One region of the Streptomyces fagopyri genome, then DNA from elsewhere that is predicted to be linked to it. Evidence: riboswitches for the same ligand, from Rfam matches in the RefSeq annotation. Region 1 holds a riboswitch; each other region holds the start of a gene.
What was found. Region 1 has a riboswitch for cyclic di-AMP ahead of GFH48_RS23655 (LysM peptidoglycan-binding domain-containing protein). Riboswitches for the same ligand answer to the same signal wherever they lie in the genome.
Positions count from the first base shown of each region.

Region 2: it holds a riboswitch for cyclic di-AMP, as region 1 does, so the genes downstream of both, GFH48_RS17580 (transglycosylase SLT domain-containing protein) here and GFH48_RS23655 (LysM peptidoglycan-binding domain-containing protein) in region 1, are expected to answer to the same signal.
Region 3: it holds a riboswitch for cyclic di-AMP, as region 1 does, so the genes downstream of both, GFH48_RS39545 (C40 family peptidase) here and GFH48_RS23655 (LysM peptidoglycan-binding domain-containing protein) in region 1, are expected to answer to the same signal.

Region 1 is NZ_CP045643.1:5,479,161-5,486,341, forward strand. It holds gene GFH48_RS23645 (cytochrome P450 family protein) at 1-960, shown strand, start outside; gene GFH48_RS23650 (transglycosylase family protein) at 1,190-2,194, shown strand; cyclic di-AMP (ydaO/yuaA leader) riboswitch at 2,378-2,541, shown strand; gene GFH48_RS23655 (LysM peptidoglycan-binding domain-containing protein) at 2,546-3,238, shown strand; gene eno (phosphopyruvate hydratase) at 3,496-4,782, shown strand; gene GFH48_RS23665 (FtsB family cell division protein) at 4,883-5,359, shown strand; gene GFH48_RS23670 (DUF501 domain-containing protein) at 5,408-5,965, shown strand; gene GFH48_RS23675 (Ppx/GppA phosphatase family protein) at 6,321-7,181, shown strand, end outside.
Region 2 is NZ_CP045643.1:4,105,330-4,112,510, forward strand. It holds gene GFH48_RS17575 (CocE/NonD family hydrolase) at 1-1,592, shown strand, start outside; cyclic di-AMP (ydaO/yuaA leader) riboswitch at 2,169-2,327, shown strand; gene GFH48_RS17580 (transglycosylase SLT domain-containing protein) at 2,332-3,072, shown strand; gene GFH48_RS17585 (HAD family hydrolase) at 3,229-4,047, opposite strand; gene GFH48_RS17590 (FAD-dependent oxidoreductase) at 4,353-5,555, opposite strand; gene GFH48_RS17595 (carboxylate--amine ligase) at 5,583-6,833, opposite strand; gene fahA (fumarylacetoacetase) at 7,081-7,181, shown strand, end outside.
Region 3 is NZ_CP045643.1:8,075,881-8,083,061, forward strand. It holds gene GFH48_RS35005 (saccharopine dehydrogenase family protein) at 1-503, opposite strand, end outside; gene GFH48_RS35010 (TetR/AcrR family transcriptional regulator) at 636-1,346, shown strand; gene GFH48_RS35015 (GNAT family N-acetyltransferase) at 1,660-2,295, shown strand; gene GFH48_RS39540 (hypothetical protein) at 2,428-3,453, shown strand; cyclic di-AMP (ydaO/yuaA leader) riboswitch at 3,832-4,005, shown strand; gene GFH48_RS39545 (C40 family peptidase) at 4,062-5,723, shown strand; gene GFH48_RS35035 (lamin tail domain-containing protein) at 6,559-7,181, shown strand, end outside.

The DNA of each region.
Region 1 (7,181 bases):
ACCCGGCTGCGACGGCTCGTCAGCAAGGCGTTCACCCCGCGGCGGGTCGCCGAGTTCGCGCCGCGGGTGCAGGAGCTCACCGACCAGCTCATCGACCGGTTTTGGGAGAGGGGCTCCGCCGACCTCATCCACGAGTTCGCCTTCCCGCTCCCCATCTACGCCATCTGCGACCTGCTGGGCGTTCCCCGTGAGGACCAGGACGACTTCCGGGACTGGGCGGGGATGATGATCCGGCACGGCGGAGGGCCGCGGGGCGGGGTCGGACGGTCCGTCAAGAAGATGCGCGGGTATCTGGGCGAGCTCATCCACAAGAAGCGCGAGGCCCTTCCCGACGTGCCCGCGCCCGGCGAGGACCTCATCTCCGGTCTCATCCGCGCCTCCGACCACGGCGAGCACCTCACCGAGAACGAGGCCGCCGCGATGGCGTTCATCCTGCTCTTCGCCGGGTTCGAGACGACGGTGAACCTGATCGGCAACGGCATGTACGCGCTCCTCACCCATCCCGGGGAGCGGGCGCGGCTGCAGACCTCCCTCGCCGCCGGCGAGCGGGGCCTGCTGGAGACGGGAGTCGAGGAACTCCTGCGCTACGACGGCCCGGTGGAGCTGGCCACCTGGCGGTTTGCGACCGAGGCGGTGCGCATCGGCGGACAGGACATCGCGCCCGGCGACCCCGTGCTCGTCGTCCTCGCGGCCGCGGACCGTGACCCGGCCCGGTTCGCGCGGCCCGACACGCTGGATCTCTCCCGACGTGACAACCAGCACGTCGGATACGGCCACGGCATCCACTACTGCCTCGGCGCGCCGCTGGCCCGGCTGGAGGGGCAGACCGCGCTGGCCGCGCTCCTCACCCGGCTCCCCGACCTCCAACTCGCGGTCGATTCGGCTGATTTGCGATGGCGCGGTGGCCTCATTATGCGTGGATTGCGCACACTTCCGGTGGAGTTCACGCCTGGTCGGTAGCCATGCGGCAGTCGTACGTGCTCGCGAGGCGGCTGTCGTGGTGTGCCGCGGTGGTGGCGGCAGAGTATGGAGGGTCCGGCCGCGAAAAGGTGACGATCCCTCAACTCTGTGATCTTCACGTGATCTGCGCTGCATCTACTTGTGACAAGTGATCGGGTGCGGCTACGTTCACCCATCAACGCGGCTCATCAGCCGCGTAGTCACCCGCTGTCACGTGAAAGGCTCTCGCATGCTCTCCGGGAACGGCCGCCATCGTCGCCCCCGTCAGGCTCCGGCCCTCATCGTCGCGGCAGGGGTGACGGGATCGGCCATCGCCATCCCGTTGCTCGGCGCCGCCAGCGCGAACGCGGCCGACGGCACCACGTGGGACCGGGTCGCCGAGTGCGAGAGCGGCGGTCAGTGGAGCGCCGACGACGGCAACGGGTACTACGGCGGGCTGCAGTTGACCCAGGAGAACTGGCAGAGCTACGGCGGCCGCATGTACGCGCCGAGCGCCGACGAGGCCAGCCGGTCGCAGCAGATAGCCGTCGCCGAGCGGGTCCTGGCCGACCAGGGCCTGGCCGCCTGGCCGACCTGTGGCCCGCTCTCCGGACTCAGCAAGGGTTCGGGCGGCGTCTCGGTCGACACGGGCGTGGCCGGCGACTCGTCCAGTTCATCCGATTCATCCACTTCATCCGATGAGTCCGACTCCCTGTCGGACTCGCTGGGGATCGGGGCCTCTTCGTCCGACTCCTCCCGGTCCGACTCACCCTCGACCGATTCGTCCTCGGGTGGGACCGGGAACAGAACGGAGTCGGACACCTTCTCGGGCGAGGGGTCCGGCAGCGCCGGTGAGACGGACAGTGCGGGCGCGAGGTCGACGAAGGGTGGCGAATCGGGCAACTCGGGCCAGGGTGGCGACGCTTCGGCGACACCCGAGGGGACCGCGAGCGGCGCCGGGCGTCACCGCGGCGGCGGTGCCGCCGAGAACTCCGCGGGCGACACGGCGGAGGGCCGCGGCGACGACTCCGCCGGCCGGCACGCCTCACGCGACTCCGACGCCTCTCGTGACGTCATCGACGGCTCGTACGTCGTCCGCACCGGAGACAGCCTCTCGGCGATCGCCGACGCCCTTGACCTCGAAGGCGGATGGGCCGGGCTCTACGCCGGCAACGAGAAGACGGTCGGTGTCGACCCGGACCTCATCCTCCCCGGTCAGAGCCTTGCAGTTGATGCCGAATCGGGCGAAAAGTAGCGGGAGTTCACGTCACGGTTCGCCGGGTAATGTCCGGTTTGGCGGAAGTGAGAGATGGATCTCAAAGGCCCTGATCGTCTTTGAAATTCGGCCGATCGACTGCTTACGGTCATCACCGCTCGCCACAGCGGGCCCCGACGGTCGCAACGCCGAATCCTGCCAGCGGCCGTACGGGAACAGTCGACGCGTCAAGCGCCGTAGGCAGGAGCGGGGGACCCAAGGTAAGCGCCGGGCCCGGTAGTTGACCGGGAGCGGCTTGGGGTGAAGACGTGCGCCGACGGCGCACGGCCGGGCACTCACCCGCCCGAACCCGACAGCTCACCTCGCAGGCGTCGGTGAGGGGATCACTCGATGCTGTTTTCCAGCAAGGGCAAGCACCGCCGTCCGTCCAAGGCCACCCGTGTCGCCACGCTCGCCGGGGTCACCGGTGTCGCCATCGCCGCTCCGCTGATGGCGGCCGGCAGCGCCTCCGCCGCCACCGCGTCCGAGTGGGACGCCGTCGCCCAGTGCGAGTCCGGCGGCAACTGGTCGATCAACACCGGCAACGGTTACTACGGCGGCCTGCAGTTCTCGGCCTCCACCTGGGCCGCGTACGGCGGCACCGCCTACGCCTCCACCGCGGACAAGGCCTCCAAGTCCCAGCAGATCACCGTCGGCGAGAAGGTCCTCGCCGCGCAGGGCAAGGGTGCCTGGCCGACCTGCGGCACGGGCCTGTCCGGCGCCGCGTACACCGGTGGTGCGGCCGCCCCGGCCAAGCCTGCCGCCCCGGCCAAGCCGTCCACCTCCACCGACACCCACTCGTCGGACACCGCCGCCTCCCGTTCCTCCGAGCGTCCGGCGGCGAAGAAGACCGTCTCCACCCCGACCGGCAAGAAGGTCAAGAAGGGTGACGGCGAGTACAAGGTCGTCAAGGGTGACACCCTCAGCTCGATCGCCGAGAAGAAGAAGGTCAAGGGCGGCTGGCAGCACCTGTTCAAGCTGAACAAGGACATCGTCGACGACGCGGACTTCATCTACCCGGGGCAGCAGCTCCACCTCGGCTGAGGCGGCACGCCCCTCGGATGTGAGGGGCCACCCCCGTCCCCACGGGCTCCCGCTCCGGTGCGTCTTCCCCCGTACGCACCGGAGCGGGGCTTTTTGTTTCAGAGGGGAACAATATTTACCCTCAGTTCTGCTCAAGGGGTGGTCGAGCGGCTGGCCGATCGCCCCGAGCCGGTTAGGCTCATCCCGCGGAGCCGAACGCGGCCCCGTGCAGTGCGGGCCCCGCGGGCCCGCGTACCCGCGTCACATCCCAGAAGGAGATGCTCGTGCCGTCCATCGACGTCGTCGTAGCCCGGGAAATCCTGGACTCCCGAGGCAACCCCACGGTCGAGGTCGAGGTCGGCCTCGACGACGGCAGCACGGGTCGTGCCGCCGTCCCGTCCGGCGCCTCCACGGGTGCCTTCGAGGCCATCGAGCTCCGTGACGGTGACCCCAACCGTTACCAGGGCAAGGGTGTCGAGAAGGCCGTCCTCGCCGTCATCGAGCAGATCGGCCCGGAGCTCGTCGGCTACGACGCCACCGAGCAGCGCCTGATCGACCAGGCCATGTTCGACCTGGACGCGACCGACAACAAGGGCTCGCTGGGCGCCAACGCCATCCTCGGCGTCTCGCTGGCCGTCGCGCACGCCGCCTCCGAGGCGTCCGACCTCCCGCTCTTCCGCTACCTGGGCGGCCCGAACGCGCACCTGCTGCCCGTCCCGATGATGAACATCCTGAACGGCGGGTCGCACGCCGACTCGAACGTGGACATCCAGGAGTTCATGATCGCCCCGATCGGCGCGGAGTCCTTCTCCGAGGCGCTGCGCTGGGGCGCCGAGGTCTACCACACCCTCAAGTCCGTCCTGAAGTCCAAGGGCCTGTCCACCGGCCTCGGCGACGAGGGCGGCTTCGCCCCGAACCTGGAGTCGAACCGCGCCGCGCTCGACCTCATCCTCGAGGCCATCAAGCAGGCCGGTTACGTCCCCGGTGAGCAGATCGCGCTCGCGCTCGACGTCGCCGCGTCCGAGTTCTACAAGGACGGCAAGTACGAGTTCGAGGGCAAGTCCCGCTCGGCCGCCGAGATGACCGAGTACTACGAGGAGCTCGTCTCCGCGTACCCGCTCGTCTCCATCGAGGACCCGCTGTACGAGGACGACTGGGCCGGCTGGAACGTCATCACCCAGAAGCTCGGCGCGAAGGTCCAGATCGTCGGCGACGACCTCTTCGTCACCAACCCCGAGCGCCTCGCCCGCGGCATCGAGGAGGGCTCCGCGAACGCCCTGCTCGTCAAGGTGAACCAGATCGGCTCGCTGACCGAGACCCTGGACGCCGTCGAGATGGCCCAGCGCAACGGCTTCAAGTGCATGATGTCCCACCGCTCCGGTGAGACCGAGGACGTCACCATCGCCGACCTGGCCGTCGCGGTGAACTGCGGCCAGATCAAGACCGGCGCCCCGGCCCGCTCGGACCGCGTCGCCAAGTACAACCAGCTGCTGCGCATCGAGGAGATCCTCGACGACGCCGCGGTGTACGCGGGCCGCTCGGCCTTCCCGCGCTTCAAGGGCTGACCCCGGCAGGGTTAAGGCTTAGCCAGTCGCACGTACGTCCTCGTACCCGGTCCCGTACCGTGTGCGGGGACGTACGCACGTGTGAAGGGGAGGCGGGGACATGGCCGTGAAGGACCGGGACCGGTTCTCCACCGCGACCCGGCTGCGGCTGCTCGGCGAGCAGACGGCGGCCCGGGTCTACCGCTCCCAGACCAAGCGTCAGGCCCGGCGCTCGCGGCTGACGGGCCGGGCCGCGCTGCTGGCGCTCGTCGTCTGCTCCCTGATCGTGGCCCTCGCGTACCCCATAAGGCAGTACGTGTCCCAGCGCGCCGAGATCGCCGACCTCCAGCGGCAGCAGGAACAGGCCCGCGCCCGGGTCGAACAGCTGCGGGACCTGAAGGCACGCTGGCAGGACGACGCGTACGCGGAGCAGCGGATCCGGGAACGGCTGCACTATGTGATGCCGGGTGAGACCGGATACGTCGTGATCGACCCGGACGCGGCGAAGCAGTCGCGGACGGACCGGGGGGCGGCGGCCCGCCCCTGGTACGCCAACGTCTGGGACGGCGTCGACAAGTCCGACCGCGCCGACCGGTGAGCCGGCACGGACCGGTGAAACGACAGAGAAAGTGACTTGAGCACAGGCATGGAAACGCCCCCGCCGCCCACCCCGCGGACCGAACCGACCGACGCGGACGTCGAGGCCTTCAAACAGCAGCTCGGCCGTCCGCCGCGCGGGCTGCGCGCGATCGCGCACCGCTGTCCCTGCGGTGAGCCGGACGTGGTGGAGACGGCGCCCCGGCTTCCCGACGGGACGCCGTTCCCGACGACGTACTACCTGACGTGCCCCCGCGCGGCCTCCGCGATCGGCACGCTGGAGGCCAACGGCGTCATGAAGGAGATGACGGACCGTCTCGCCACCGACCCCGAGCTGGCCGCGGCGTACCGGGCCGCCCACGAGGACTACATCGCGCGCCGCGACGCCATCGAGGTGCTCGCCGGGTTCCCGAGCGCGGGGGGCATGCCGGACCGGGTGAAGTGCCTGCACGTCCTGGTGGCGCACTCCCTGGCCGCGGGTCCCGGGGTGAACCCGCTGGGCGACGAGGCGATCGCGATGTTGCCGGAGTGGTGGCGCAAGGGTGCGTGTGTCGTTCCCTCGGGGGCCGCGTCCGGCGGTCCCGAGGAGTCCCCGGCCGGGGCCTGACCATCCCTACCAGGGGGCTCCGCCACCAGAACCCCGGCCGGCCTTGAGGGCCTTGTCCTCGATCGCCGGACGGGCTGAGGGTGCGGGCCGGTGCCGGAAGGTTGCGGGCGGGCTGGAGAGGTCGGCTCGGGCTGAGCGGTGTTCCGGGCGAGCTGCGGGTGCGGGCCGTGCATTTCAGCCCGTCCGGCGTTTTGAGGACGAGCCCTTCGGGCGAGCGGGGGTCCAGGGGGCGCGGCGCCCCTGGCGGGGGTCCGGGGCGGAGCCCCGGGGATGGGACGGGTAGGGGCGGCGGGGGCGAAATAGGCTGGGACGGCTCGACGCCGGAATCGGAAACCACCACAGGAGACCACAGCTCATGACCAGGGTCGCCGCCATCGACTGCGGTACCAACTCCATCCGTCTCCTCGTCGCCGACGCGAACCCGGCGACAGGCGAACTCGTCGACCTGGACCGCCGCATGACGATCGTCCGGCTCGGCCAGGGAGTCGACCGCACCGGCCGCCTCGCCCCCGAAGCCCTGGACCGCACCTTCGCGGCCTGCCGCGAGTACGCCGCGGTCATCAAGGAACACGGCGCGGAGCGAGTCCGCTTCGTCGCGACCTCAGCCTCCCGCGACGCCGAGAACAGGGACGAGTTCGTACGCGGCGTCCTCGACATCCTGGGCGTCGAGCCCGAGGTGATCACCGGTGATCAGGAGGCCGAGTTCTCCTTCACGGGAGCGACGAAGGAACTCGGCGGCCGGGACGACCTCGCCAAGCCGTACCTGGTCGTGGACATCGGCGGCGGCTCCACCGAGTTCGTCGTCGGCGACGACCACGTAGGCGCCGCCCGCTCCGTGGACATCGGCTGCGTACGGATGACCGAGCGCCACCTGGTGCACGCCGGCGTGGTGAGCGACCCCCCGGCGCCCGCGGAGGCCGACGCGATCCGCGCCGACATCGAGGCCGCGCTGGACCTCGCGGCCCGGACGGTCCCGCTGGGCGAGGCCCGCACCCTGGTCGGGCTCGCCGGTTCGGTCACCACGGTCGCGGCCATCGCGCTGGACCTCCCCGCGTACGACTCGGCCGCCATCCACCACTCCCGCGTCCCGCGCGAGAAGGTCCGCGAGATCACCGAACGGCTGCTGCGCTCCACCCACGCCGAACGGGCCGCGATCCCCTCGATGCACCCCGGGCGGGTCGACGTCATCGCCGCGGGCGCCCTCGTCCTGCTCGCG
Region 2 (7,181 bases), 1.4 Mb from region 1:
CCCGCGCGGCCGCGGCGCTCGCCCATGTCGCCCGCCCACCGGACCCCGCGCACGTCGGTCAGGTGATGTGGCGTGACATGTGGGTGGCGCGCCTGGAGACGGTGGACCCGGGCATCCGTACGTGGCCGACACACCCGGCCCGGGACGTGAACGGGGGCGCCGGGGGCCTCGACGAGGACAGCTCCGCGATCCGTGCGGCCGTCCTGGCGGTGGGCGGTTGGCACGACCCGTACCGCGACTCGGTGCTGCGCCTGGTCCGGAGCCTCCCGCCGGATCGCGTACGCGGTCTGATCGGTCCCTGGTCGCACGGGTACCCCGACCAGGACCGCCGGCCGGGCCCGGCGATCGGCTTCCTCCAGGAGACGCTGCGCTGGTGGGACCACTGGCTCGAGCCGCACGGCAGGCGCACGCCGGCCGCCCCGGGCGCGAGGACACCGGCCGGCACCGACGGCCGCCCGGTGATGGCGGAGCCCCTTCTGCGCTCCTACGTCATGGACGCGCACCCTCCGGCGACGGCCTACGCCTCGCTGCCCGGCCGCTGGGTCGGCGACACCGCCTGGCCCTCTCCCCTGGTCACCGTCATCGCGTACGCGCTCCGGGGTGCGCCGGTGCTCGTGCGCTCCCCTCAGCACACCGGCGTGGACGCGGGGCGCTTCCGCCCGGTCGGAGGCGACGCGGACCTGCCCCCGGACCAGCGGGAGGAGGACGCGAGATCCGTCTGCTTCGAGTTCGAGGTGCCGGGAGAGACCTGGATTCTGGGGTGCCCCAGCGTGCGCCTGCGTCTGACCTCCCACTCGGCCCGGGGCCAGGTGATCGCCCGGGTCTGCGACGTGGCTCCCGACGGCGCCTCGACCCTGGTCACCCGGGGTGCCATGAACCTCTCAGCGCGCTACGGCCGCGATCGGGCCGTCCTCTGGAAACCGGGCGCCACGGAGGACGTACGTTTCGAGCTGGACGCCATCGGATACGCCGTCCCGCCCGGCCATCGCATCCGCCTCTCCCTCTCCTCCGCGTACTGGCCGTGGATCTGGCCCGAGCCCGGCTCGGAGGCCGGGTTCACCCTGGATCCGTCGGCCAGTTCTCTCGAACTCCCGGTAAGGGCACGCGAGTCGGACCCCACGATCACCTTCGCCGAGCCGGAGCACTCGGTACCGCTCGGGGTGGCGTCCGCGGCCACCCTCGACGAACCCCGCCCGGAACGCCGGGTCGTGCACGACGTGGCGAAGGACGAGTGGCGCCTCGAAGCCGTCCCCCGCGACGGCGGCACCCTCGTCCATCCGGACGGCCTCGAACACGCGGAGGAGGCGCTGGAGACGTACCGCGTCCGTGAGGCCGACCCCCTGAGCGCCCGCGCCCACTCCTCCTGGTCGATCCGCCTGCGCCGCGCGGAACCGGCCTGGGACGCGCGCGTCGAGGTCCGCTCCGAAGTCGTCTGCGACACACGCGACTTCATCACCTCCAGTGAGCTGGTCTGCGAGGACGGCGACGAGGTGGTCTTCCACCGGACGTGGGAGCGCAGGATCCCGCGCACGGCGGGCCGAAGCCCCGGCGACGGTCTCGGCGACCCCGCGGAGCAGGACGCGGACCGCTGAATCCCTGACGGACCCCGGCAACGGAGGCCCGCCGGCTTTCACGGACGGACCAGGAGACGGTCACGCGCTTCGCGGCGCACCGGCGGATCCGGTGTCCGGGACCAACAGGTCATTCAGGGGAGGGGAGTTCAGCTCCTCGCCCCGCCGTGACATGCCAGGCGCTTCCCGAACTCGGTTCAGGTGAACCCCACTTCGGGGCCGACGAGGACCGGCTCCCCCGCGGCGACCCGGGCAACGGGCTGCCCGCGGGGCGGGTTCACCCGCCCCCGAACAGGGGTTCATCGACCTCTTACCCGCGCCTTATATGCCCGACTTGCCGCCATTGCCGCTTTATTCCTGGCCGATCGAGTGAGTTGGGTCACGCGCGAAGATCACCCATCCCGCGACCCCGCTCGGCGACTACCCGTTTGCATAAGCCAAGTTGAGTGAAAGATTCCGGATTAATCGGGCAATTCATCCGCCCTTATGTCCTGGTGAAAACGATCTACACCGCGACATCAAGGCTTGTTTCGGACATGTGCTCTCGCATACCTTCACGTCACTCCGGACGGACCGCCAAATCCTGCCACCGACCGGAAACCACACCCGACCACACACGCACGGCAGGAGCGGGGGACCCAGGTAAGTCGCCGAACCGAAGTCCGGAACGGCTAGGGGTGAAGTCGCACTCACCGTGCGGCCGGGCAGCTCCCGCCCGAACCCGACAGCTCACCTCGCAGGCGCCGGAGAGGAACTCGTCATGGCCGCAGCAGGCAGACACTGCCACCCGAAGTCCCGCAGCACCCTCGTCCGCGGCATCCTGGCTGCGGGCACGGGCGCGGCGGTACTCGCCCTCCCGATCCTGGGCGCGACCTGCGCCCAGGCCGCCACGGGGGCCTCCGACGTCCAGCTGGTCACCTACAAGGTGGTCGCGGGCGACACCCTGGTCAAGATCGCGCAGAAGTACCCCTCCACCGGCGGCTGGAAGAAGCTGTACGAGGCCAACAGCGCGGTCATCGGTTCCGACCCGTCGGCACTCCGCACGGGCCTCACCCTGACGGTCGGCACGAAAACCGTGCAGAACGCCACAAAGTCGACAAACGTCACGGCCGCGGTCGCGAAGACCACGAAGTCCAAGACCACGGCAGTCACCGCGGCCACCGCCGCCGTGAAGACGTACACGAACGACCTCGACGGCTGGATCAAGCAGTCGCTGGACATCATGGCCAAGGCCGGAATCCCGGGCAGCTACGACGGCATCCACCGCAACGTCATGCGGGAGTCCTCCGGCAACCCCAAGGCCATCAACAACTGGGACTCCAACGCCGCGGCCGGTATCCCCTCCAAGGGCCTGCTCCAGGTCATCGACCCGACGTTCAAGGCCTACCACGTGCCCGGCACGTCCATGGACCCCTACGACCCGGTCGCGAACATCACCGCCGCCTGCAACTACGCCGCGGCGAAGTACGGCTCGATCGACAACGTCAACGGCGCCTACTGACAGGTCGCCACGAGACCGGGGGCGCCGGACCAAAGCTCCGGCGCCCCCGCCGAACCAGGACGACGGGGAAACGGGGCCACGGGAAACCAGGGCCATGGGAAACCGTGCCGGCGGGAAACCGCGGCCACGGCAACCCGGAGCCACGGAAAACCGGGGCTATCGAGCGGAGACCGGGAGCAGCCGCTCCAGCACCACCGCGACCCCGTCGTCCTCGTTCGACAGCGTCACCTCGTCGGCCACCGCCTTCAGCTCCGGATGGGCGTCGGCCATGGCGACCCCGTGGGCGGCCCAGTCGAACATGGGTATGTCGTTGGGCATGTCGCCGAAGGCGATGGTGGCTTCGGGGGCCAGCCCGAGATGGGCGGCGGCGAGAGCCAGCCCCGTCGCCTTGGTCACCCCGCATGGCTGGAGTTCGACCGTGCCGGGCCCCGACATCGTGACGGTGGCCAGAGAACCCACCACTCCCCTGGCCGCCGCGGCCAACTCGTCGTCGGACAGCAGCGGGTGGCGCAACAGCACCTTGCTGATCGGCTCCGTCCACAGGTCGTCGCGGCGCCCGACCCGTACCGCGGGAAGCGTCGGGTGCGGCATCACGTAACCGGGCTCGATGAGCGTCAGTCCGTCCACGCCGTCCTGGTCCACCGCCGCGTAGAGCAGCCCGACCTCCGCCTCGATCTTGCCCAGCGCCGTCTCCGCGAGTTCCCTGTCCAGGGTCACCGACCACAGCAGACGGTCCGCGCCCGCGTCGTAGAGCTGCGCCCCCTGTCCGCACACCGCCAGCCCCGCGCCGCCGAGTTCACCGAGGAGCGGGCGCACCCTCGGCGCCGGGCGACCCGTCACGACCAGGTGCCGGGCGCCCGCCTCCACCACCCTCGCCAACGCGGCCCGGGTCCGGTCGGAGAGGGTGTCGTCACCGCGGAGCAGCGTTCCGTCCAGGTCAGTGGCGATGAGCGAATATGCAGTCGGAGCGGCCATGATCCGAAGAATACGGATCGAACGACTCAGCGGCCCGGCGTGAACCGGACGACGTCCGGTATCCCGTCAGCAACGCCGTTCACCGCACGGGCCGCGCGCGACGGACGGTGTCACACGCTCCGATCCGCCGCGCCGGACACCCCGGAACACGGCCGCGACGACTCCAACACCCGCCACACAACGGCCGGTTGCGGAACGCGTACGGTCGGGCACGTCCCGATGGCTTCGGGACGTGGCCCCCCGCCGCCGTCCCGCGACCGTGCGCCCGGCCGTCACCGCCGTGCGTCCGACCGCCGCGCGTCACCTCAACCGTGCGCCGCCGCCAGGTGCTTGGCCAGTCGCGGCGAAGCGAACTCCGTCCCGCACACGAACCGCATCACGGGCCCGTACGAGGCCGCCGCCGGCAATCCCGTGAAGTACAGCCCGGGGACCGAGGAGCGGTATCCGGCACCGAGCTTCGGGGTGCCCCGGCTCACCGCCAGCTCCGTCCGCAACGCGTCTCCCAAAAAGCCCATCGCGGCGATGTCGACGCGATAGCCCGTCGCCGCGATGACGTGGTCGGCCGCGAGTTCCCCGGCCGAACCGTCCAGGGTCCGCACGGAGAGCACCGGTCGGCCCCCGGAGACCGAGGCGCGGTCGATCCGGGCGACCTCACTGACCTCGACCTTGCCCTCGAAGCGGTCCCGGAGCCACCACGCGCCGAGCGGGCCGAGCACCCGGCGGACGAGATGGTGCCGGGTCTCTGCGGGCAGGTAGCGGTAGGGATGCGGGTAGTAACTGAGCGCCCACAGCGACCAGGCACGCCCGAAGGGCGACTCCGGCCGGAACTTCGGCTGCCCCCAGGGCGGCGCACCGAAGGCGACCCTGCCCCGGCCACGGGACACCACACGCACCCGCGCGCCCGCCTCCGCCGCGAGTGCGGCCGTCTCCAGGGCGGACTGGCCCGCGCCGACGACGATCAGCTCCTTGCCCGAGAACCGGGTGAGGTCGTGGTGCTGGGAACTGTGCGAGACGGGCCCGGCGGGCGCCGGTCCGTCCGCCGCCGCCTCGCCGAGTTCGGGCGGCAGATGGGCGAGGCCGTCCAGTCCGGTGGCCACGACGACCGCCCGTGCCGTGAACGACTCCCCCGAGTCCAGCTTCAACTCGAAGCCCTCACCGCCCCGCCGGTCGACGGAGACCACCCGCACCTGCTCCAGCTCGGGCACGAGCTGCCGCTGGAACCACTCCCCGTACGCGATGAACGTCTCGACCGGGATGATGTCCTCGTCCGTGACCAGCCGAGGTGTCCCGGCCGCGTCGCAGTAGTCGCGGAGTGTGTGGCCCGGCCGCGGGGCGTCGATGCTGGAAGCGGCCGGGGTCGATTTGAGGAGCATCCCCTCGGGCATGTGGTCGCGCCAGCTCACCATGGGCCGGCCGAAGACGCGCACCGGGATGCCGCGCGCCCGCAGATGGGCGGCGGTGGACAGGCCGAACGGGCCCGCACCGATGACTGCTACCGGATGAATCACGAAGTCCCTCCCCAGGACGTTCTTCCGTCACTTCGTGGTCGTACTGGTACTGCTGCCGAGGCGGTTGGTCCGCCACAGTTGGTACAGATGCCTCGCGCCCGGCCGCACGAGGCGCGCGAGCATCGTGAAGAACGGCCGCGGGTCGTCACCCGCGAGCCAGGCCAGCTCCGTACCGCTCGCGCGAGTCGGCGCATGCGGGGTGGTGTAGCCGCCGCGCCGGTAGGCGAGCAGGGCCGGCAGGTCGATGTTCTCCACGATGTACCGGTGACCGGCCCGCTGTTCCCCCTCGGGAACGGTGCGCCCGGTCAGGTCGAGATGCATGGCCCGGACGACGTCGATCCCCGACTCGTTCTCGAAGAGCCGGAACTGCGCGCCCATACGGGGGTTGAAGTCGAGAAGCTTGTACTGCCCGTCGCGGCGGTCGAAGCGCAGGTCGAGGTCGATGACGCCGCTGAACCCGATCTGTTTGATGAAACGTGCGGCGAGGTCGGCGAGTTCCGGATTGTCGACGACGTACGCGTTCGCGGTCATGCCCGCGTGCGGCGGCCACGAGCGCACCTTCACCCCCGTGAACATCGCCAGCGGTGTCGAGTCCGCGTCGAAGTACGCGTGCACGATCCAGTCCTCGGCCTCCTCCCTGGGCAGGTACTCCTGGAGGATCACACCCGGCTGCCCGCCCCACTCCCGGGCGAGCACCAGCAGCCGCTCACGGGTCGCGATCCTCGTCGTCCCGTTGACCGCGGGCCGGCTGCGGCGCACGAACGCCTCACGGTTCTTGGCCACGAGAGGAAAGCGGGCCGAGGCGGCGAACCGCTCGATCTCCTCGTACGACTGCGGAAAGGCGGCGGCCGGACTCGGAATGCCGTGCTCCACGCACAGTTCGTGCAGGCCCTGCTTGCTGGCGAGACGGCGGGGCAGCTTGGCGTCCACCCGCGGAAAGAGAAAACGCTCCGCGAGGTCCTCCTGATGCTCCGCTATCAGGACGGCGGCCTCCTCGTCCGTCGGGACGAGCACCGTCGGCCGTCCTATGCGACGGCCGATCCGCAGCAGCCCCTCGACCAGGCGCTCCGCATCCTCCGTCCCCGTCGTCGGCCAGACGAAGGCACGGCGCAGATAGCGTGAGGCCGCGGCAGGCGTGTAACGGTCCTCGGTGATCGCGTACATCGGTACGCCCAGCCGCCCCAGGCTCCGTATGGCACCCACTCCTCCGTGATGCAGTGGATAGTCACCGAATTTCACTATCAGCCCCGGAACATCCCGGTCGGCGTCGACCGGCACTCCACTGACGCCCCTGGCCACGGGTCCCCCCACGTGTCCCCCCTACGGACCGGACCCACCCCGTCCATGTCCCCCAAGGGACGCTAAGCCGGAATTACCGCATCCGACAAGACCTATCCGGACATTGCGAACTCTTTAGACACTGCCCCAGCACGGCCACTCCCCCGTAACGTGTGCCGCGACCACACGGAACGTGTGGAACACATGGATCACGGCGCGTACGACCACGAAAGCGAGGCACCAACCGATGCCCCCCTTCGATGTCCCCGAGGGCGATCCCTTCGGCCCGCACAACCTCCCCTACGGCGTCTTCTCCCGGGCCGGCTCGTCCGAACGGAGCGTCGGTGT
Region 3 (7,181 bases), 2.6 Mb from region 1:
TCGATCTCGTCGAAGAGCTCGTCGGCCGCGTACCGCGCGAAGACGTCGGACAGCCCCGGTTCCACACCCATGCCGACGAGGGCCAGCGCGCCCGCCTTCTCCCAGTCGGCGGCCTGCGCGAACTGCGCGTCGCCGAGCATGACCCCGCACTCGTCGTACGGCCTCTCGGGATGCGGGCGCGACAGGGACATCGCCATGTCGAGGTAGGTGGCGCCGGCCGCGCGCGCCGCCTGGAAGAGGGGCATCACGAACCGTGGATCGGTGGCGTTGAGCAGGACGTCGCAACCGTGCCGGTTCAGCAGCGCGGTCACCGCGCCCTGGTCCGACGCGTCGACGCGCTCGGCACGGAAGCGGTCCGCGGCGTCGGGGAGGGCGGCGACCGCGGCCTCGGCGCGGCTCAGGTCGTAGTCGGCCACGACCATCTCGTCGAAGAACGGGCGACGGGCCGCGATCCGGGTGATGGCGGTGCCCACACCGCCGGCTCCCACTAGCAGAACACGCATGACACGGACTTCCTCTCTGTCGAGAAGGGACGTGCCCGTGCGGACCGGAGACACGGCGCCCCTGGCGGCAGATCCAACGCCGGACGCTCGGATAAGGTCAATGGTGTTGGCATAAGGAGACGGGAGACCACGGTGCCGAAAGCGGTGGTGCCCGAGGAGAAGCGGCGGCGCCGGCGTCCCACCAGGAGCGGCACGGTGCTGTCGGAGCGGCTCATCGTCGAGACCGCCCTGCGGATGCTGCGTGAGCACGGCAGCGCGGGACTCACCGCCCGCCGTCTCGGCCTGGCCCTGGACGCCGATCCCAGCACCCTGTACCGGTACTTCCGCGGTATGGACGACCTGACCCTCGCGATCGGCGACGCCCTGATCGGGCAGGCGCTGGACGGCTGGCGGCCCACGGGGGAGTGGCGGTCGGACCTGCGCGGCCTCGGGCTGCGCATCCACGCCGTGTACGTCGGGCATCCACAGGCGGCCCTGCTGACCGCGAACCGGGTCACCGGCCGGGCCCACGAACTGGCGGCCGACGAGGCCATCCTCGACGTCCTGCGCACGGCGGGGTTCCCGCTGCCGGACACGGTACGGATCTATCAGGCCTTCATCGACCAGACGCTGGCCTTCGCCGCGCTCGACGCGGCCTCGCTGGCGCTGCCGCGCGAGAGCCGCAGCGCCGACGAGGACATGTGGCGTTCCACGTACGCCCGGCTGCCGCGCGCCACCCACCCGCGGATCGCGGAGGCGGCACCCCTCCTGGCGACCCGCATGGTCGACAGCGCCTACCCCACGGCTCTGGAGATGCTGCTGGACAGCGCCGCGGCACAGTGGGAGACGCTGAGCGCCCGCTGACCGCGGTCCGCTGTCCTGGCGGTCCCTCGCCGGGTACGGTCCCGAGCCGGGAGCCGGGAGCCGGGAGCCGGGAGCCGGGAGCCGGGAGCCGGGAGCCGGGAGCCGAGAACCGAAAACCGGGAGTCGCGAGCCGGGCGGTTCGAGCCGGGCGGACGAGTGGGGTCGAGGAGCGAGGCGGGGCGAGCGGGGCGAGCGGGACCGGACGAGGGGGGCGAGTGCGGCCGGGCGAGCGGGCAGAGCGCGTGGGGCCGGTGGGCGAGCGAGGCGGTCCGGACGGTGGCGGGAGCGCTCCCATGTCGGGAGGATACGGCTCATGACTCAGCAGCCGACGATCCGCCGCTACAAGACCGAAGACCGTGCGGCGGTGGGGCACGTGTGTGTGATGACGGCCGACGAAGGAGGGGACTCACGGGAGCTCTATCCCGACGAGGAGTTGATGCCGTCCCTGTTCGCGTACCCCTACTGTCAGCTCGAACCGGAGCTCGCCTTCGTGCTCGACGACGGGACCGGCCGGGCGGTCGGCTACGTCCTCGGCACCGCCGACACCACGCGGTTCGTCCGGGACTTCCGCGACATCTGGATCCCGAGCGTCGCCGGGCGCTACCCACGGAGTACGACGCCGCCGCGCACGCCCGTCGACACGATGATCGACCTGCTGCACCGCCCCGAACGCATGATCCTGCCCGAACTCGCCGCCCATCCCGCTCATCTGCACATCGACCTGCTCCCGCACTGGCAGCGCAGGGGCCACGGCCGGGCGCTGATGGACACCTTCCTGGACGCGCTCGCCGATCGGGGTGTCCCCGCCGTGCACCTCGGCATGGTCACCGCCAACACGTCGGCCCGCGCCTTCTACGACCGTCTCGGCTTCCACGAGATCCCCGTACCGGACCCGGGCCCGCTGACGTATCTGGGCAGGCCGACGGGCCGCGACCGCCGGTCGCCCTGACCCGCACGGGCGGTGGGGCCCGGGCCCGGGGCAGGGAGAGCGCGCGGCCGGACTCAACCTAATGAAGATCTCGTGCCTCTATATGAGGAGACGTCCTGCGGGTGGTGGGGGGAGAGGGCATTGCTTAGGGCGGTGGAAGAGCGTCGCGGCGATGTCGGCAACGGACACGTACACGGAGGGGCGGCGGGAACCGCCGGCGGGCCGCCGCCGTCCGCGGCGCGCGACGACGTACGGGGGCGTCCGGGCGGCACCCTGCACCGGTTCGTGTCGTTCGTCGCGCGCGTCCTGCGCGGCGAGTGGCACGGCATGGTCGTCGAACCGTTCCGGCAACTCCTGCGCCGGGGACTGTCCGGACTGGTGCTGGCGTTCGTGGCGGCCTTCGGGGTCATCTTCTTCCACGCGATCGCCCAGCATCCGGCCGGCGCCACGGTGGTGCGGCTGACCGGCGGGGTGAAGGCGTGCCTGCCGTTGCCGTTGGCCCTGTTGCGGACTCCCGTGTCGCTGTACGTCCCCGCCCTCGACCTGCCGGTGTGGGCGGGCATCACGCAGTTGTTCCTCGCCTTCGCCCTCGCCGAACTCGCCCTCGGCCGGGCCAGGACCCTGGCCATCGCGTACATCACCACGCTGGCGGGCACCCTCATCGTCCGCGTGATGATCGCGATGGGTCCGGGCTGGTGGGGTCTGGGGCTGCCCTCCAGGACGGGGCAGGTGCTGGACACCGGCCCGTCCGCCGCGGTCGTGGGGCTGTTCACCTACCTCGCGGTCGTCCGACGCGCGCCCGTGGTGTTCGCGCTCACCGGCGGCTCGATGGTGTGGGAGTCGGTCGCCAAACCCAATCTGGCCGGCCGGGAGCACCTGATCGCCGTGGCGGCCGCGATCGTCCTGGGGTTGTCGCACGGACGCAGGCGAAGACCCTTGCGGGCTCTGACGGTCCTGCTCCACTCGCGTCGAGCGGCGGCCGGGCCGACCGGCACCCCGGACCTGCGGAAACCACCCGCTCCACGGTCCTTGACGGAATCACCAGCCATGGCGGAATCATCAGTCATGGCGGAATCTTCGGCCTCGGCGGAATCGGAAGAATCGGCGGTCTCGCCGGACCCGCCCGACCCTCCGAACCCGGCGAATCGCGCCAACGGGCAACGGGTGCGCCTGCGCTGACGCGGGCGGATCGAAGGGAGGGCCCGTGCCAGGCGCATGGAGCCGGTCACGGAGGTGCGGTGAACCGGGCTGTTCCGCGGGCGCCCCGACCCCGCGGCTGCCGTCCCCTCGCGGGGTCACGCGTACCGGCATCCATGGAACAGGTACCGGCATCCATGGAACAGACGGAACCGGCGGAACGGGAACGGACGGAACAACGGGCGCGGCGGAAGTCGTGCCGACCGGCGCCGTGGTGGGCGGACTCACCCGGGATCGGGAGTACGACGAAGGTCACAATTACATATCGGACACTTCGCACTTCAATCTTCACGTGAGGCACACAAGTTGGCTAAGTTGGCGGCAGGCCTCACGACTTCCTCCGGCGAACCTCGCCGGGTCGCTCGGCCTCCGCCTAATCCGGTGCGGCCTCGCGGCGACCGGAGCCGGGGACCCAACCGAACCCTGGGGTGAATCGGCCAACTGCCCCACGGGGCAACGGCCGTAGGGCATACCTTCCGGATCTGTCCGCCCGAACCCGACAGCTAACTCGGTAGGCGGTGCACGGAAGGAGTACGTCTGCCATGGCGCCGGAACGCACCCCGGGCCCTGGAGGCACCAGCCTCCCCGGCATGCCCCGCTCCGCACCCGCGACGGTGGCCCGCTCCTCGGCGGACCGGTTCCCGCAGAGCCCCAACTCGGCCTCCTCCGGCGGGGACGACGGTCCGAGCCGCGAAGAGGTCCAGCAGCGGATCAGTTCCCTCTACGACCGGGCCGAGACCGCCACCGGGAACTACAACGCGACCCGCGCGATGACCACCGGTTCACGCAGTCGCCTCAACCCGGCCCGGGATAACGGGCGCAGGGGTACCGACGCCACTCTCGACGACGTGTCCCGGCCCTGGTTCGACGTGGGCCGTGCCCAGTTGGGTCCGACGGTGCCGGCGAGGCTGCCGGCCGACAGAATGCCGAGGCGCACGGCCGAGGCGCGCCCCGCCGTTCCCTCGAAGCGTCTGGAGGGCGGACCCTCCGCCCGCGCCCTGGAGGCCGCGGGCCGCCCCGTTCCGGAGCTTACCGCCGGACCGGGAGCGGGGCCCGTGGCCGAGTTGACCGCCGGACCGGCGGCAGGGCCTGTGGCGGAGCTCGCCTCCGGGAGGGCTGTCGCGGCGCTGCCGGCCGGGACGGGGGCACGGCAGGAGGCCGTCAAGGCCCTGCCCGCCCCGGCCGCCGAGTCCTCTCACTCCTCGCTGAAGAACCGCAAGGAGCAGAACCGGCGCAAGCTCGCACTCGCCCGTGAACTGCTGTCCCGGCACGTCGTCCAGCAGCGGATCGCCCCGATCGCGGCGATCGAGGCGCGGCCGCCTCAGGAGGTCTGGCCCACCCCGGAGGACCAGGTCCGCCGCGAGGCCGAGGACCAGTGGCGGCGCGCGCAGTCGGCCGGGCTGGGTATGGGCGCACCCGTGGACACGGCCGCACACGGGGGCATGGGTGCCCCCGTCGGCATGGACGCGTCCCTCGGTGCGGGAACGCCTCTCACCTCGGACATGACGTTCCCCTCCGACACGACGTTCACGTCGGGCATGACCTTCGCCTCGGACACGGCGTTCGCCTCGGGCACCGCCTACGCTCCGGAGCTGTCGTACGCCCAGGACATGGCCTACGCCCCCGTCCAGCTCCCGGCCCCGGAACCGGTCCGTGCGCAGGACCTGGTCCGTGCCCAGGAGATGTCTTTCGCCCAGGAGTCGCCCGCTGTTTCGGAGGCGGCCCACATCCCCGCCATGAGCGTCGCCCCCGCCCCGTCGGTCGGGTCCGCTCCGTTCGCCCCGTCCGTCGTTCCCGGCCCGTCCTTCGCCCCGGTCTCACCTGTCGACGCGGCGGTGCCCACCACCGCGGGCATGGTCATGGGCGGCGGCGACACATCGGGCTCGGGGTACGACATGAAGGCCGCCAAGGCGCTGGCCTTCGCCCGTGCCCAGATCGGCAGGCCGTGCGTCTGGGGCGCGGCCGGACCGGGCTCGTACGACTGCGCGGGGCTCACCCGGGCCGCCTGGATGGTGGCCGGGGTCGCACTCCCGCGTACCGCGCGCGACCAGGCGACGGCGACCACGGCGATCCCGCTCACCGACATCCGGGTCGGCGACCTGATCTTCTTCTACGGCGACGTCAGCCATGTCGGGCTGTACATCGGCGACAGCATGATGATCCACGCGCCGAGCCCGGGGGCGTACATACGCGAGGAGTCGATCTTCTACGCCGGACAGGCGGCGATCCACAGCGCGGCGCGGCCCGCGTAAGGGGCGGGCGGGCTCGCGTACGGCCCAAGTCCTCCGACCTGACGAGGGGTCGCCCAGGCGGCGACCGGCCTGGCACGACCTGAACGGCGCCCGTACCGATGCGGGACGGGCGCCGTGCATCCGCGTCGGGCAGGCGTGCCGGTACACGCGGCGAGGCGCCGAACGGGCCCCCGCGGATGACTACTTGCCCGAGAGGGGCATGGACGTCGCAGTCCCGTCGGTGAGCACCGACGTGTCGTCTGACGGCTCGGTGGGGGGAGGCTCCGGCGGCGGGCTCGGCGGGCTCGGCGGGCTCGGCGGGCTCGGCGGGCTCGGCGGGTTCGGCGGGTTCGGCGGACTCCGCGGACTGGCAGGCCCATGTGCGTCTCCAGCGGCGAGAGTTGACGGAAGGCGTCGTCGCTAGCGGGCGACAGGGGAGTGGTAGCCGCTTTCGCGCGCGTGGCGCGGCCGCTCTGTGGTCCCGGAGACAGGCCGGTCGAACGCGGAAGGTGCCCAGCGACACCGGCCCGGCGCCTCCTCCGTGGAGCCCCCGGTGCCCGCGCAGGTGACGTACCGTCCGCTCGTCCCTGGCGGAGACGCGACGGCATGGGTGTCCAGGCGCCGGCGCCTGGACACCGGCGCGGTGGCGAGGCGACGCGGTCGCACAACTCGGCGACAGGGATGCCGCCTTGGCGCGCCCTTGTGGTGGCGGACACCAGTCGATCAAGTCCGTTCGGTGCGTACCCGCGGTGTTCGCGGCGTGTTCAGTCCGTGGTCGCCGGTGTGCCCGAAGCTTCGCCGGGAGCGTGAGCGCGCTCCTTGTCTGCCCGACCCCCTGAAAAGAGGACCGGCCACCTTGCGTACGCACTGGCGTAGACAAGCCCCCATCACCGCCGCCGCCCTGACCCTCCTCGCCCTCGGTCTGTCCGGTGCGCCCGCTTCGGCGCAGGACCCGTCCACGGTGCGGATCAACGAGGTCGAGTCGAGCGGCGGCAGCCCCGGCGACTGGATCGAACTCGTCAACACCGGGACCGCCGCGGTCGACGTGTCCGGGTGGATCGTCAAGGACAACGACAACTCCCACTCCTACAAGATCGGCAAGAAGACGTCGATCGCTCCGGGCGCCTTCCTTGCACTGGACGTCGAGTCGTCGTTCGGGCTGGGGAGTTCGGACTCCGCGCGGCTGTTCCAGACGGACGGTTCCACTCTGGTGGACTCCTACACCTGGACCGATCACGCCGGCACCACATACGGGCGGTGCGCGGACGGCACCGGCGCGTTCACGACCACGACGGCGCCGACCAAGGGCGCGGCGAACGCCTGCGGGACCACCGGCGGCGGGGGTGAGCCGCCTGCCGTCACCACGTGGCCGGGCGGCGCGGCGGTCACCGTCGCGGACGGTTCGAACGTGTTCGGGGAGAACCTCAGCGGGCTGTCCTTCGAGAGCGAGAGCGTGCTCTGGGCGGTGAACAACGGCCC